DNA from 2 places in the Bacillus coreaensis genome. Region 2 is predicted to be linked to the other one. Evidence: riboswitches for the same ligand, from Rfam matches in the RefSeq annotation. Region 2 holds a riboswitch; the other holds the start of a gene.

Region 1 (8,201 bases), on a different contig from region 2:
TTTATTAATTTGGATTTTTTTGTCACTAGGAACCGATATAAGTGTTGATGAAGCGCTTTCCGCACCTGATTCATTCACTTCAACTCCCATTCTTCCATATACCTCTCCACCACGGATAATACCGGATATTTTCAATATGCCTCCAGCGTGTATTTTTGTATTTACACATCCTTGTCCAAAGACATGTATATCTCCACTACAATAAATTTTGCTATTGAGAGTATTCGGAATCGTTATATATGAATCTGGCTCCACAGGTGTATCAGCAAGTTCAATTAATCTCTTCATTTTCTTAGTTAGTAGCATTAAATCATCGAGTGAGGTTACTTCATTAGAAATTGATAAAAAATACCGAGATAAAGTTACACCTATCAATCTCCAATCTTCATTTTCTAAATACTTTTCTCCTATTCTTACAGCTTCAATATATTTTTTTACAACAGGAGGAAAGCTTTTGAATTTCTTCTCTAACAGGATACGGATTAATGGCTGTAACCCACCACTTTGTAGATCACTAGATTTAAATGCCGAAGTTTGATTTAATTGCTTAATAATGGTAATAATATTTTCCACATTCCTGTTGATAATCCCCAGCAGATGCCCTAATTCTGTTACAAGTAAATTATTTTTCCCTGCTGATACTTCCGATCCGATAATGGTTCCATTTGCTTGAATAGCTCCTGAGGAAATAAGGATTGCATTTGTGACTGTCTTTTGAACATATAAATCTCCTTCAGCCTCAACAATCATGTTATTTTCAACTTCACCAAATATTTCTACATCTCCAGAAAAGCGGATATTGCCACTTGATAAGTCAACATTCCCTTTATGTGTAAGTTTCTGGAATATTTTTACCCGAAGCAACTGACCTCTCCGTTCTATAAAAGGACGTCCTGATTGCGTTGCAACGATTTTGTTAGCCACTTTCACTACCCCTGTTCCAGCAATGAAAATAGTTGGATAAACTCGTTTCGGAGGAATGGGTTCATCTGTTACTGTATATCCTGGCTCTCCTGGTGTATGTTGATGTATGATTCCAATTACCTGTCCTCTCTCAACATTTGGAATTGTAATGGTTTCACGAAAATCCACCCTACCATCTTCTTTTTCCTTCGGCCCCTTCTGCATCTCTACATCGACTTTCAGTTCAACCCAACCATCAGTTCCTTCTTTAGGGGCAAGCCCCGAAGCAATCTCAAACGTTGAAGGAACCAATGCATCAATTGCTTTTTGAATTTGGCCTTTGTTAATCCCCTGTTTAACACCCATTTCTTCAAGTTTTTGCATAACCTCTGGAAAAGTTAGTGTATTATTTACCTCTTTTTTCTCAATAGCTGATACATCTAGATGATTATTTGGTTCAATATCTGGGATTGTCCGAATAATGCGATAACCTGGTTCTATAGATAACTGAGCTTTTAACTTTTGATTATCAAGTGTTACTTTCCATTTCGTTTCGGACTCAACATTTTCCCCTTCGATGTCGTATAGATCCAAATCAGAAATGACCGCCGTTTTCTCATTAACAAGTAAATTATTTCTATACAATTTAATTCCAGGTTGAATAGTAATTGTAGGAAAATGATTTGCTGATGCTTTGAAATTTATTCTTCCATTCGATATCCAAACCTTTCCTTGAAGTGGATCTAATTCAACCTGTTTCGTATGGTCTTCATATAATATGTTTTTCGAATTCTCTTCTTCTTCAAAACTTTCTTCTTCAATCATTTCATTTAAAAGATCTTCAATTTCAGGTGTGGAAGAAGTTAAAACCTTTGTTAACTTTACGACTGACTTTTTTGATCCTATGCCCAATATTCCTTTTGTGCCCTGCTCAATAATCTCAATATTTACTTTATCCCTCGTTGTATCTAGTATCTCAAGACCAACATGTATCGCTTCGTTTATGCTATTCCCTTTTGATAATATACTTTGCATGAAAGAATCCCTCCTAACCAATAACAGGGGAATTTAGGCTGGTAATATCAGCCTTTTGTTGGCTTATTTTTAATAAAACCATTGTGATATCATCTTTTTGAGGAACGCCCTCTGTAAATTGCTCTATTGATTTCATGACACATTTCTCAAGTTCTCCTACCCCTAGATCTTTGTTTTGTATCAATGTTTGAATTAGCCTTTCCAATTTATATCGTTCACCCGTATCATTTTGGGCTTCAATAATTCCATCTGTATAGAAAAAGATTGTATCTAATTCTTCAAGATATACATTATTTTCTTTATACACTTGATTTGGTAGTCCCCCAACCATAATTCCTTTTACATTTGGTAGTTCCTCAATATTATTGCTTTTCCCCTTAATATAAAGAGGGAGATTATGCCCCGCATTGGCGTACGTTAATATTCCTGTTTTAGGGTTCCAATCTGCACAAAAAAGAGTGACAAATGACTTTAATGTTCTTAGATCTTCATAGAGCGCTTGGTTCATAGCCGTTAATGTTTCACCAGGACCTTGAGTACTTTCAGCAGCACTCCGAAAAGCGCCTCTAGTTAATATCATTAACATGGCAGCCGGTATCCCTTTCCCCATTACATCACCGATAACAATCCGAATGTTTCCATTAACTAAAAGATAAAAATCATAATAATCACCACCGATTAGTCGAGCAGGAAGAGATGAACCTGATACTTCCCCACCTTCAAAGGTAGGAGTTTTTCCATTAAGAAGTTGAGACTGAATATTTCTTGCTAAATTTATTTCTCTTTGTAAAGACTTATCAAAGACATTTTGTTTGTCATCCGTTTTAGTAGGATAATTGTATGTGAGGCTATCAAAATACATTAAACAACCTCCCTTTGTATCGTATCTAAAATACGATACACTCCTACAGTTTCAAATATTTGGTGAGTTAGTTCATTCATTCCTAAAAGTTTAAGTTGAAAATTATTTTCCTGTGACAAATAAATAGAGTTTATTATTGAACCTATACCTGTAGAATCAATAAAATCTAAATCACTAAAGTCAAAAATTAAGGTATTGATACCCTGAGTTTCTTCTAGTAGTGGATCAATAACATTCGCAGTCGATATATCTAAAATCCCTTTAAATTTAAAAACAGTTGTTGTCCCCTGTTCTTCCTTTTCTATTACTAATCCCATTTTCTCTACCTCCTTATGAAGTATTTAATCTCTATAAGAGATAGACCCAAAGCATATTGTTTCTAACTTAATAGGTGCAAAAAAGCTCACCAAAAAGATTGGTGAGCTCTAATAGAATAGGGTAGACTGCCTCCTATCTTATTATTCCAACCCTTTCGGAAACCCGGCGATCATTGCTGAACCTAGCTTTAGACCCGTAGCTTTGCGTCCTTATTTTTCAATAAGTTTGCCATTATCGATGGTTTATTTATTAAGTATATCGTCGTCTTTTTGAATCATTTAAATGGTAAATCTAGGTTAATCATCTAGCAAAAGCAGGAATGTTCTTACCATTTGAAATAAAATTTACAAACTGCTTTTCTTCCAATGGTTTACTAAATAAGTAACCTTGAATAAAGTGACAATTCATTTTTTTTAACATTTCCCACTGTTCAATCGTTTCAACACCCTCCGCAACGACCTTTAAATTAAACCCTTTTGCCAGTAAATGAATGCATTCTACTATGATGGAATCTTCTTCGTTTTCTATTATATTTTTTATAAAAGACTTATCAATTTTTAAAAACTGAACCTTAAGCTTTTTCAGATGACTGATGGAAGTAAATCCTGTACCAAAATCGTCAATCGAAATAGATATTCCTAAATCTTTTAGCGAATCAATATTGGAGAAAACAGACGCATCCATCTCAAGCATGGAATTCTCTGTAATCTCTATTTCTAATAAACTAGGGCTTACTTGATATTTTTGTAAATATTTTAAAACTATTGGAATAAAATCCGCCCTCTTCAATGTTTTTGCAGATAGGTTAATGGAAATAGGGACTCTTTTAACTCCTGTTCCTTCCCATTTTATAAGCAAGCTGCAAACTTTTTGGAGAATCCATACACTCATTTCATCTATCAAACCGCTCTCTTCTGCCAAAGGGATAAATTCCATTGGAGAAATTACTCCCCATATAGGATGATTCCATCGGATAAGCGCTTCTGCTCCTTTAATTTCCCCTGTATATGTATCCACTCTCGGTTGATAGTTAAGGATGAATTCTTCTCTTACTAATGCTTTCTTTAAATCACTTTCCATTTCATAAAGCTAATATTCCTGGGAAATCCGGTCATTGTTATCAACTGTTTTTGGAATAGATTCAAACATGGTCACTGCACTTCCCCCAATTTATGATTTGGTCTGTTAGACATATGGCTGGAGAATGATCTATTTTATAGAATAAATTTATTAACACATCTAACTCTTGGCTGCAGGTAACAACTTTTTCATTTGTTAATTCTAGCTCAGAAGCTATTTCTAAAAGTAATTTCTTCTTTATGTCAATTTCTTCAAGCAACCTAACTTTTTTCCGTCCTATCATTGCCAATTATATGGACTTAATCATAATTCTCTAAAAGATATAGTAGGTTTTTCATATTTTAAGATATTAAAAAACCCTTGCGTTTTATCGCAAGGGCCTTACTTAATCTATTTATGCTTTGACTGCTAACTCAACTACACGGCGTGCAGATGCTTTTACTTCTTCTAAACCTGCAGCAATGATTTCTTGTGCTTTATCTGGCATCGCATTATGTCCTTCGATAATCACTTCATCAATGATTTGCATTCCAAACACTCCACCAAAAACATTACGCATATAGTTCACAGCCATTTCCATCGGTGCTGCTTCAGGCGCTGAATAAACCCCTCCGCGTGCATTTAGGAATATGGCCTTCTTTTCTGGCATTAAGCTTACTAGGTTACCAGAAGCATCATATTTAAATGCGAAGCCTGCTGCGTATACATAATCAATAAACGTTTGTAATTTTGCAGGGATCGTTAAATTCCATAACGGAAACGCAAACACAACAACATCTGCGCTTGAAAGTGCATCCATTGCTTTTTGTTTTGCAGCTAACAAACGTGATTCAACGTCAGTTAGTTCTCCACCATTTTGAACCTTACCAAATGCATCAAAAAGGTCTTGACCAAAATATGGTGTATCCTCTTCAAACACATCATAAGTAGTAACGTTTACGTCTTTCCCTTCTAACTCCGTCATAAACGTTTCGTACATCTTACTAGAAATCGCCTCAGAAGCAGGGCGGTTATTTGCTTTTACTACTAAAACATTCATTTACATTCTCTCCTTTATTGACTTCTTTGCCAGGCTAGTAACACTAACTAACCTAACTATAATTATTATAATCAGAGTCAAATGATTGTTAAGTACGCACTTAAAAGTGGTATAGTATCAAAATGTATACTATCACTTTAGCAATCACCTTCACATAGCCAGTTAATTTTTACCTAAAGGAGGAATTGAGATTGGAAATAAAGCCTGAATTATGTCGTGTCGACGATGCTTTAGGAATTTTAACGGGGAAATGGAAACCCATTATCTTATTACATCTTTTAACAAAAGGAACTCAACGATTTAGCGAGTTAAAGAGAAATATGCCTGGAATCACCCAGAAGATGCTAACTAATCAGTTACGTGATTTAGAAGAGGAAGACATTGTGCAACGTGTCGTTTATCCACAGGTTCCGCCAAAGGTGGAGTACTCCATAACGGATTATGGGAAAAGCTTAGAGCCCATATTAAGAGCCATGCATGATTGGGGTACGAAACACAATTTGCATAAGCAACAAAAAATGGTTAATGAATAATAATTTTTTTAGAGCTGTTACTATTGAACAGCTCTATTTATCTAGTTACTAGGCTTTTGATTGTCTATCTCGATACTTGCCGGGTGTCATTCCAACATGTTTTTTAAATAACACAGAGAAGTGGCGATAATTATAATAACCCACTTTTTCACTAACTTCGTTTACTTTCGCTCCATTCTTTAGCAATTTCTTTGCCTGTTCAATCCTCAATTTTGTGACGTACTTTATGTAGGACTCTCCCATTTGTTCCTTAAATAACACACTAAAATAGGTGCTACTCATGTTAGAATGCTCTGCCACTTCTTGAAGGCTAAGTTCTGTCTCGTAATTCAAATGAATAAAACGGAGGGCACGCTCAATGGCGATATGTTTAGGCTTAATCTGATTGTTCTTTACCCATTGCAAAATTTGATGCATCTGCTGTTGAAACCAATAGCATAGCTCTATCGTTGAGTGTAGATTGGCAACTTCCTGATGTGGCAAATATCCTTTATTCCAAAGACTTTCTTTAGCTACTTCCATACTTAGGTAAATAAGTCTTAGCATCTTCCCTTTTACTACTTCTGGGTCTAATTTCCGCTCTATCATGGAACAATTAAATTCCTCTATTTTTTGTAGAAACGCTTCACGATCAAGCATGCGGAGACTAAGTAGAAGTGACTGTTTTCTTTGAGTAAGTTCCTTTTCTGTCAATGCCTTACACTCAAGTTCAAAAATGGAAGCCTTAACCATTACATTCTTCAACTCCTTATCCATCAAATATTTACAGAGATTGAATATATACGGGTTAAATAGATTTCTAGATAGTCAAGTTTACGTTGGAGGACATCTACTAGATTGTTTATTGAAGAAGAACAGAAGGAGATAAAATTCACTTTTTCAGTACTTTCATTTTACTAAGTTTTATAATATTTTGAAAACGCTATCTTTTTGGTTGATGTCTGCTTTTTTTAGGTCATACTAAAAAAAGACCACAACCGTCTAATCGACTGGTTGTGACCCTTCTTGTGATTTATTTCTTTTTGGGTTTATCACCTTCAAAAGATAAACTATCAATTCGAAGATCTGGTGAATGGAATACGACATATACCGTGTTTTGACCCTTCGGCAATTTTCCTTTTAGATCAACAGTCACATCTGTGTATCCCAACTCGTTTACGGTCACCCCTGCATTCTCGATGGTGTATGTGTTCTTTTCTGTTTTCGGTACTTCAATTTCAGCAACAGGTTCGCTAGTAACAGAACCTGAATGCAAAGTAATTTTTCCTCCTGTCACATCGGAAGCAACACTAGCCGTTACTTGTTTTGAACCTGTTAGTACTACTTTTGGTAGAGCTACCCATGAACCATTTTGTTTCGATCGAACAGCATGATATTCTCCAACAACCTTTTCTGCTTTTAAACTTTCGGCTGTTCTTGCTTTGGAGACTTCATGATAAACAACTTCATTTGATGCAAAAGAGTGGTCGAACACATTAAATGGCTTATTTGTTGGTAAAGCCGCAAGTGATTCTCCATCAATGGCAATGGTACTTTCTGCTTTAACATCTTCAGAAGAAGATCCTATCATCAATACATAGTTTCCTTCCTCTACAAGGAAATCCCCGGCATTTACATCCCAAACAGCTAAATCTTTTGGATCGACCTTGAGTGTAACTTTCTTTGTCTCACCAGCTTGTAAGGATACCTTCTCAAAAGCCACGAGTTGCTTTTGAGGGGCATATTCCCCATAAGCAGATTTATTATTTTTTCCGTATAGCTGAACGACTTCAGAAGTATTTACCGTTCCTTCATTCTTCACTTGAACTGTTACTTCAAAAGGAGAACCATCAGAAGCCATCTTTGGTGCTTTAAAGTCACTATACGTAAAGTTACTATAAGATAGGCCGTAACCAAATGGGTATGTGACAGGAGCCTTTGTATACATGTAGGTTAATTCTTGTTCAATTGGATCGGCATTTGTCATATCCAACTTAAATCTTGGATCAATGTCAACCAATGCAATAGTTGTATTTCCTTCAGGAATAGAATACTTACTGATTTCTGGGAATGTAGACATATCTGCATACCATGTTGAAGAAAGTCGTCCCGTTGGAGCATAGTCCCCATATAATACTTGAGCTAATGCATGTGAATCGTACTGACCTCCATATGGTTGATAAACAATGGCTGAAACGTTCGGGTTATTTTGAATTGGCTCCATTCCGACCGGGAAGCTAGATTTTACAACCACAACTGTCTTTTTCCCTTCCGCAGCAAAAGCAGCCGATACTTTTTCAACCAATTCGTAATCTGCCTCTCCCATATTTAAGTCAGAGCGATCATTGCCTTCCCCCGCACTATGACGTGGAATAGCTCCTACAAATACAACAGCATAGTCATCCGTTTTCGCACGATTGACCGCTTCAACTCCTACTTCTTTTACGACTGT
Region 2 (8,201 bases):
CGATTGAAACAGCCATTGCAGCGGTGAAAAAGTTAAATGAAAATGGAATCGTTGCCACACTAGATCATCTTGGTGAATTTGTATCGAACAAAACAGAAGCTAGTGAAGCAACTGATTATTGTGTTCGAACATTACATGCAATGGCTTCTGCGAAAGTAGATGGCAATCTCTCAGTAAAAATGACACAATTAGGCTTAGACATTGATAAGCAATTTTGTTTAGACAATATGAGAAAAATCGTCTCCACGGCCAAACAATACAACAACTTCGTTCGGATTGACATGGAGGATTCAACACGTACTCAAATTACACTAGAGATATTAAAGGAATTACGCAAAGAGTATGACAATGTGGGAACGGTTATTCAAGCGTATTTATATCGATCGGAGCAAGATGTGAAAGAATTAGCGGGTGTTCCACTTCGTCTTGTTAAAGGAGCGTACAAGGAGCCTGCAGAAGTTGCTTATCAAGACAAGATTGACGTGGACAAGAACTATTTGACGATCATTAAAGAGCATTTGAAAAGTGGAAGTTACACGGCAATTGCTAGCCATGATCACAATATCATTGCGAAGGTGAAGGAATTTGCCAAACAAGAAAACATTCCTACTACTCAATTTGAATTCCAATTTTTATACGGCTTTCGTAACGAACTTCAGCAAAGTCTCGTAAAAGAAGGATACAAAGTTCGTGTATATGTTCCGTTTGGGGATGACTGGTTCGGCTACTTTATGCGTCGTTTGGCAGAAAGACCGCAAAACATTGCCTTTGCTTTTAAAGGTTTCTTTTTAAAATAAAGTGTAATTAGAAGAGAAGCGTGAATGTTGGATTCAGGCTTCTTTTTCGCTGAAAGTTTCCTTTCTTGATATCTCCCTTTTTAGACGTGTAAAAGCGATAAAATCAATCATTTCTTCCTTTGATAATGATACTCCGTCAAGTGTTAGTGAGATTGATTCCTGACCATTTAATTTGGTAAGCTCTAACGATTGCTCACTTCGTCCAAGAATATGGTCCACACTAGTTTCAAATAAATCGGCGATATCAGACAACGCCTGTAAAGATGGCTCTCTATAACCATACTCATATCCTGCGTATGTACTTTTGGCGATTTCTAGACGATCTGCCGTTTCCTGCATCGACCACTTTCTACTTTTTCTCAAAGTTACTAATCGAGATAGCACGGTTCATTCTTCCTCCAGTGACTGTTTGTTTTGTTCATTATAGCATGTTAGTCATATCAAGAATACAAAAATGTGCGCGAATCGAAAACATATATTGCTTTATTTAATGAATTAATTATAATAAGCTTATAATAAATTGCAAATCGCGTACATATACGTAGAGGAGAAGAGAAACCATGAAAAAAATATTACTGCTCGCAACTGGTGGGACCATTGCATCGTTAGAGGGAAAGGACGGATTGGTTCCAGGACTAGCTCCAGTGGACCTCTTAAGCTATTCTTCCGATGTATCTTTAGCTGCTGATGTGACTTGTGAGATATTAATGAATAGAGACAGTACGAATATGCAGCCGGAGCACTGGATTGAAATGGCGTCTAAAATTGCAGATAACTACGATCAATATGATGGATTTGTTATTACGCATGGAACTGACACACTCGGGTATACATCCTCTGCATTATCCTATATGCTACAGGGCTTAAATAAACCTGTTGTAGTAACAGGATCTCAAGTTCCGATTAGTTTCAAAAGAACAGATGCGATAAAAAATCTAAACGACGCTATCTGCTTTGCTTGTGAAAACGTAGGTGGAGTTTATGTCGTTTTCGATGGACGAGTGATCATTGGAACAAGAGCAGTTAAAATGAGAACAAAAAGTTTCGATGCGTTCGAAAGTATTAATCATCCATACGTGGCACAAGTAAGAGAGAACAAGGTTACTTATTACTGGAGACCGGAGCAAACAATACAGTCATTAAAACTAGATGTAAGTCTTTGCCCGGATGTATTCGTTCTTACCTTACATCCTGGTACGAAGCCTGAAATTTTTGATTGTTTAAAAGGGTTGTATAAGGGAATTATAATCGAAAGCTATGGAAACGGTGGGGTTCCTTTCGAAGATCGAAGCTTGTTGCCAAAGATAAAAGAACTAACAGAAGCAGGTGTTGCGGTTCTCATCTCTACTCAGTGTTTAGAAGAAGGTGGAGACCTATATTTATATGAAGTCGGACGGAAAGTAAGTCAGTATAATGTGATCGTCTCTGGAGATATGAATAAAGAAGCAATTGTACCGAAACTAATGTGGGCCATAGGTCAAACGAACGATCTGTCTCAGGTGAAAGAAATGATGGAAACACCGATTTCTTATGATCTATCCGTTGAGTGGGGTCAAGAAGAGTGAGACAAGCCTATCATTTAATAAATCTACATGTAGGTATAGCACTAGTAGCGATAAATATTCACTTTTTCCTAGCACCTAATCAGTTCGCTGCCGGAGGATTAGGTGGTTTGACCATTGTGATGCATCATTTTTTTCCTAACGTTTCAATTGGTTTGTTAATGTTATGTTTTAATGTGGTTTTGTTTGGATTAGGATTCATGTTTCTCGGTTTTAGCTTTGGTCTAAAGACCATATACTCCAGTTTTATGTTATCGTTTATGGTTTGGTTGTTTGGGGAAGTTGCTCCAATGGATAATCCGCTAAGTGAAGACAAGTTGATTCAACTGATGGTAGGTGTATTAATTGCTGCACTTGGATTGGTCATCGTGATGAAAGAAGGAGCGTCAACCGGAGGAATGGACCTCATTGGCATGATATTAAATAAATACTTTTCGATTGATATTGGTAAAGCCGTGTTGTTTTCCGATATGATCATCGTGCTGTTGTCGATTGTTGCCTTTGGGGTGGAAAATGGGTTATATGCGCTATTTGGAATTGTGTTAAGAGGAGTCGTTATCGACTATTTAATTCAACAGTTTAGCTTAACGAAGGAAGTTGTCATTATTAGTTATAAATGCGATTTAATTAAGAATTTTATTATTGAAAATTTAGGGCGCAGCGCTACCGTACATGAAGCAAAAGGAGCCTTTAGCAACGAGCAAAAGGAAGTCATCACGATCGTGTTAAAACGAAGCGAGTTTCATTCACTGAAAAAATATATCAATGAAATCGACAAACGAGCTTTTATTAGTGTACATAATATGAGTGAGGTCGTCGGAAATGGATTTAAGAGTATTGTTTAGGTGGGAAAATCGCATGTTACATTCCTGAAATATATGTAATAAACAAAAAAGCAATCATTATTTTCTTAAGCAAACATGGTAATTCCACCCATCATATTGGTGGTTAAAGCCCGGTCTATCAATATATTGTGTCAACAAAAAATATTTGTCCAATAATTGGAACATGCACAGGTATATTACATCTGGTAACCTTCTTGTTATCGAAAGCAAGGAGGTATTTTTTATGAACATTCTAAAAAAACTACTTGTTCTCTCTACTCTATCGTTCACATTGGTTGGTTTCGAAACTACTTCGAGCGCAGCTGAACAAACTCTTTCAGTGAAAAGTGGAGAAACATCTTGGAAAGTAGTTAGTAAAACTGACAATTCTACTCTTGAATTAATGAAAGAGAATCATGATAAATTCCCAACATTATATGAAAAGGAAATTAATGTTACAGATCAGGAAAAGGAATTAATGGCCCGACTTGTAACTGCGGAAGCAAAAGGTGAGCCGTATAAAGGGAAAGTGGCTGTTGCAGAGGTTATTATTAACCGTGTAGAGCATGAGGAATTCCCTGATACTGTCAAAGAAGTTGTATATGAGCAGGTATCTGGTACGTATGCATTTTCTCCTGTACAAAATGGTGAGATTAACAAGCCGGCGGATGAGGAATCAATGGAAGCTGTAGAAGAAGCCTTGGTTGACAAAGAGAATGATTCAGAGGCTATATATTTTTATAATCCTGAAATTGCAACGGATACATGGATTTTAACAAGACAAGTGACTGAAACAATTGGTAACCATCGATTTGCGATATAGAAACCAGGGAATAAACACCCCTGGTTTTTTTACTGAACAAAATATTGCCTTAATGCTTGTTGCAATGTTCCTAATGTTTTTGTTTTCTTAAAGAATGCTGAAACATCTATATGAATCATTTTTTTCACAACTTCTGCACGTAAACCGGTGATAATCGAGTGGCAACCCATCATAGAAGTGCCGTCGATAATTTTCATAAGATGATCGATAACGTCAGGTTCCATATCGCCAATTCCGGATAAATCAATGATTAACGTTTGAATACGAAGTTTTCCAATCTCTGTTAGAACCTTTTCTTCTAATATCGCAGTTCGGAAGGAGTCTACCGACCCAATTAAAGGTAAAATACATACAGAAGAAGTGATTGGAATAATAGGTACTGATAGATTTTCAACTAGTTGTCTTTGTGCAACAATCAGGGAATCTTTGTATTTTGAATAACTTATAAAGAAAGTGTTCAGAAACTGGTCGACTCGGTTATTGATTTGTAGCTCTAGCTGAAAGAAGTCATCTAACTCGTATTTGTTGGAAAGAGTGTTAAACGATTGAATAAACATCCAAATTGTTCGTCGTATGGCTTGAACCCATTCCAGTTTGAAGGATAATTCAATTGAATGGGTAGCCCATACAATTCCTTCTTTCTTGGCAAAAGCTTTCAGTTCATCCTCATTGCCATCGATAATGTCGATTACTAGCTTTTGAGCATTCGAAACTAAATTGATATTACCGATTCTTAGTATTTCATCAATCCGACCTTTTACATTTACAGCCTCTAAAAGAAGTGAGTTCTTAAATTTTTCTTTATTTTCTTCAATAAAGTGTTTTAAGTCAAAAGAAGCTTGATATGTAAATTCCAAGAGATGTTCCCCCTTTACAATTCCCCAAAAACTTTTACCCTTAAAATATATTTGATAAACATGTTTTTTAAGCAAAAATTATAATCAGATAATTAATAGGGATAAAGAGTGATTTTTGATAAAAAACAGTGACTTTTATCATAGTTATCGACTATTTTCGACAAAACTTCTATAATGGGTTTGCTAAAATAAAAATAAAATTGAAAAAGGCAAACCCATTGAAAGGTGGGGACGCAAAGCTACAGATCTACGGTTCTAAAGGAACTATGATGGCTGAGTTACCAAGGGAATAATTGGAAGACCTATATCCCTTTGGGTGTAGGTCTTTTCTATATTTCACAAAGTATGGACCATACCCCTTTAACATTTCAAAAGAAATATAAAAGAAGAAGGTAATGTCATGAGCAACCAAAAATTCGATTTATTGGAGAAAGTGTTTCATACAAGTAGTGATTATTTAATTGTAAAAGATGTGAATGGACGATGGATTGAAGCAAATCAAAAGACCCTGCAACTATTTGAAATTGAGGAAGGGGCATATATAGGGAAAACGGATGAACAGCTGGCACAGAAATACAAAAAGTTTGAGAATTATGGACCTATTTGTGTTCATTCAGACAATCAAGCATGGTTAAGTAAAAAAGAATATCAATTAAAAGAATCGTTTCGAATGGATGGGAATGACTATACGTTCCATGTAAGAAAGATTCCTATGTACGATGAGAACGGACATGAGGATAGTTTAGTTGTAGTAGGTAGAAATATTACTGAGCAAGAAAAATACCAAGCCATTAGTGTTAAACAATATAAAGCCCTACAAATGATTGCGTCAGGTGAACCCTTAACTAATGTTGTTCAAAATATTGTGAATGCTGTGGAGGCACTATCTAGTAACAGTATTTGCTCCATTATGTTTTATGAAGAGAGTGAGAATTGGTTACGTAATGGTTATTCACATAGTTTTCCAGAAAGCTTTTTAAAGAAAATCGACCGATTTCCAGTTGGCTTGAACTTTGCATCTTGTGGACATGCAGCTTTTACGAAAGAGATAGCTATTGTCTCGGATATTGAAACTGACCCATCTTGGTCCAACTGGAAGACCATCCCGTTGAGCTATCAATTGCATTCCTGTTGGTCAATTCCGATCTTATCGTCGCAAGGAGAATTATTCGGTACATTTGCGATCTATCATCCTGACGTACGGAAACCAAAATCTTATGAAATCGAATTACTTAAAGTATTCAGTTACTTAACAGGTGTAGCGATTGAAAGGGATAATCAAGTAAAGGAAATCCAATACTTGGCTTCGCATGATACGTTAACTAATCTTCCGAATATCCATTTTTAAAGGATGTTATCGACCGATTAATTACTAGACAAGATGAGTTTGCGATTTTATTTATTGATTTAGACCGCTTTAAGCCTTTTAATGATACTTTCGGACATGCGGTAGGCGATAAGGTTTTAAGTGAAGTAGCAAGGCGGATTCAGTCAAATATTCCGAAGAAAGGGATCGTAACCCGCATGGGTGGTGATGAATTTGTCATCCTTTTGAAAAAGATGAAAAATGAGAAACAACCCAAAGCAGTGGCTGAACAAATATTACAAGCAATAAAAGACCCGATTGTTATTAATGACCGAGAGTTTTATGTATCAGCTAGTATTGGAATAAGTATGTATCCGTGCCATGGTCATACAGGGGACATATTAATTAGAAATGCAGATGTCGCGATGTATAGTGTAAAAGGGGAGGATGGACAATCCATCCAAATGTTCAATGATGTCCTCACGAAGCATGGTACTGAATTATTTATGTTACAAGGTGAGCTTCGTGAAGCAATCAAGCAAAATCAATTTTTCATACAATATCAACCCAAAATTCAGTTGGCAACAGGTAAATTTACTGGTCTAGAAGCACTTATCCGATGGAAACATCCGGAGAAAGGGATCATCAGTCCTGACACATTTATACCTTTAGCAGAGGAAAGTGGATTTATTGGTGTGCTAGGAGAATGGGTTCTTCGGGAAGTGTGTTTACAGGTAAAGAAGTGGAGGGAGTCGAACCTCACTCATTTGCCTGTTGCTCTGAATGTGTCTGTGAGACAATTTGTTTTAAATGATATCCCTAGTTTGGTGGAAGCGATTCTAGCAGAATTTGATCTACCATCTGAATCCATTGAGATTGAAATTACAGAAAGTGTGCTAAGTAAACATGAATATTTAATTCAAAATGCAGTTAGTAAGCTTCAAGAAATCGGAGTGAAAGTCTCGATTGACGATTTTGGGACAGGCTATGCTTCAATGACCTATTTAAAGCAATTTCGTGCAAATAAAATCAAAATTGATCGTTCTTTTATTAGCTCTCTTCCGCATGATCTAAACGAAGCGGCCATCGTTTCGGCTGTTATTACGTTAGCAAGAGATTTATCTATGGCTGTTATAGCAGAGGGAATTGAGACGAAGGAACAACTCGACTTTTTATTAGAAAAAGGCTGTTCGGAAGGCCAAGGGTACTATTTCAGTCGGCCGGTATCTTCAAATGAAATCGAAGAACTAATTCAAAGAGTAAATAAATTTTTTTAAATAAGGAGTGAAGACATTGAAGGTTGGATTAATCGGCTTGGGCAGTATGGGGTTACCGATGGCGGAAAATCTATTGCAAAATGGCTATGAATTAGTGGTATACAACCGGACGATAAGCAAATGCCAAGAATTAGCCCAAAAAGGAGCCTTTATAGCAAATACTCCTGCTGAAGCAGCCAGTCATACGGACATCGTTTTTACCATACTTTCCGATGATACAGCTGTAGAGAATGTTGTGTTTGGAGATGACGGTATACTTGCTGGGTTACAACCAGGTGGCATTCATGTGTCAATCAGCACCATCAGCGTGCATTTGGCAAAGAAACTAACGAATGAACATGAAAATGCACGTCAACATTTTGTTTCTTCCACTGTTTTAGGTCGCCCTGAGGCTGCTGCAGCCGCTGCTTTGCGCTTTATTGTTGCAGGTCCAGAAGAGGCAAGGGAGAAAGTAATACCTATCCTGCAAATGTTAGGGCAAGATGTTTTTACAGTTGGTGATCAAGGGTATTTATCAAATGTGGCTAAGCTGGGAAATAACTTCTTACTTGTGTCCATGTTAGAATCCTTATCAGAAATACTCGTTATGGTGCAGAAACACGGCGTTGAACCAAAGCAGTTTTTAGAAATTATTAATTCCCTGTTTGCTTCACCAGTTTATAATACTTATGGAAAAATGATTATAAATGAACGTTTTGATCCTGCTGGCTTTAAGTTGAAGCTAGGGTTAAAGGATGTGAATTTAATGATCGATG

The links. Region 2 has a riboswitch for cyclic di-GMP ahead of ACQ5H4_RS19625 (GAF domain-containing protein). Riboswitches for the same ligand answer to the same signal wherever they lie in the genome.
Region 1: linked by a shared signal. The riboswitch ahead of ACQ5H4_RS22165 (STAS domain-containing protein) and the one ahead of ACQ5H4_RS19625 (GAF domain-containing protein) in region 2 are both predicted to bind cyclic di-GMP.

Annotation. Positions count from the first base shown of each region.
Region 1 covers NZ_JBOCCY010000024.1:45,022-53,222, reverse strand. Annotated here, with positions in the region: gene ACQ5H4_RS22175 (flagellar assembly protein A) at 1-1,938, opposite strand, end outside; gene ACQ5H4_RS22170 (PP2C family protein-serine/threonine phosphatase) at 1,952-2,800, opposite strand; gene ACQ5H4_RS22165 (STAS domain-containing protein) at 2,800-3,117, opposite strand; cyclic di-GMP riboswitch class I at 3,272-3,358, opposite strand; gene ACQ5H4_RS22160 (putative bifunctional diguanylate cyclase/phosphodiesterase) at 3,419-4,198, opposite strand; gene ACQ5H4_RS22155 (Spo0E family sporulation regulatory protein-aspartic acid phosphatase) at 4,260-4,481, opposite strand; gene ACQ5H4_RS22150 (FMN-dependent NADH-azoreductase) at 4,593-5,237, opposite strand; gene ACQ5H4_RS22145 (winged helix-turn-helix transcriptional regulator) at 5,429-5,770, shown strand; gene ACQ5H4_RS22140 (helix-turn-helix domain-containing protein) at 5,819-6,502, opposite strand; gene ACQ5H4_RS22135 (glycoside hydrolase family 3 C-terminal domain-containing protein) at 6,783-8,201, opposite strand, start outside.
Region 2 covers NZ_JBOCCY010000017.1:70,119-78,319, reverse strand. Annotated here, with positions in the region: gene ACQ5H4_RS19655 (proline dehydrogenase family protein) at 1-797, shown strand, start outside; gene ACQ5H4_RS19650 (helix-turn-helix domain-containing protein) at 831-1,181, opposite strand; gene ACQ5H4_RS19645 (asparaginase) at 1,358-2,362, shown strand; gene ACQ5H4_RS19640 (YitT family protein) at 2,359-3,204, shown strand; gene ACQ5H4_RS19635 (cell wall hydrolase) at 3,428-4,006, shown strand; gene ACQ5H4_RS19630 (STAS domain-containing protein) at 4,036-4,863, opposite strand; cyclic di-GMP riboswitch class I at 5,062-5,149, shown strand; gene ACQ5H4_RS19625 (GAF domain-containing protein) at 5,264-6,211, shown strand; gene ACQ5H4_RS19620 (putative bifunctional diguanylate cyclase/phosphodiesterase) at 6,220-7,446, shown strand; gene ACQ5H4_RS19615 (NAD(P)-dependent oxidoreductase) at 7,463-8,201, shown strand, end outside.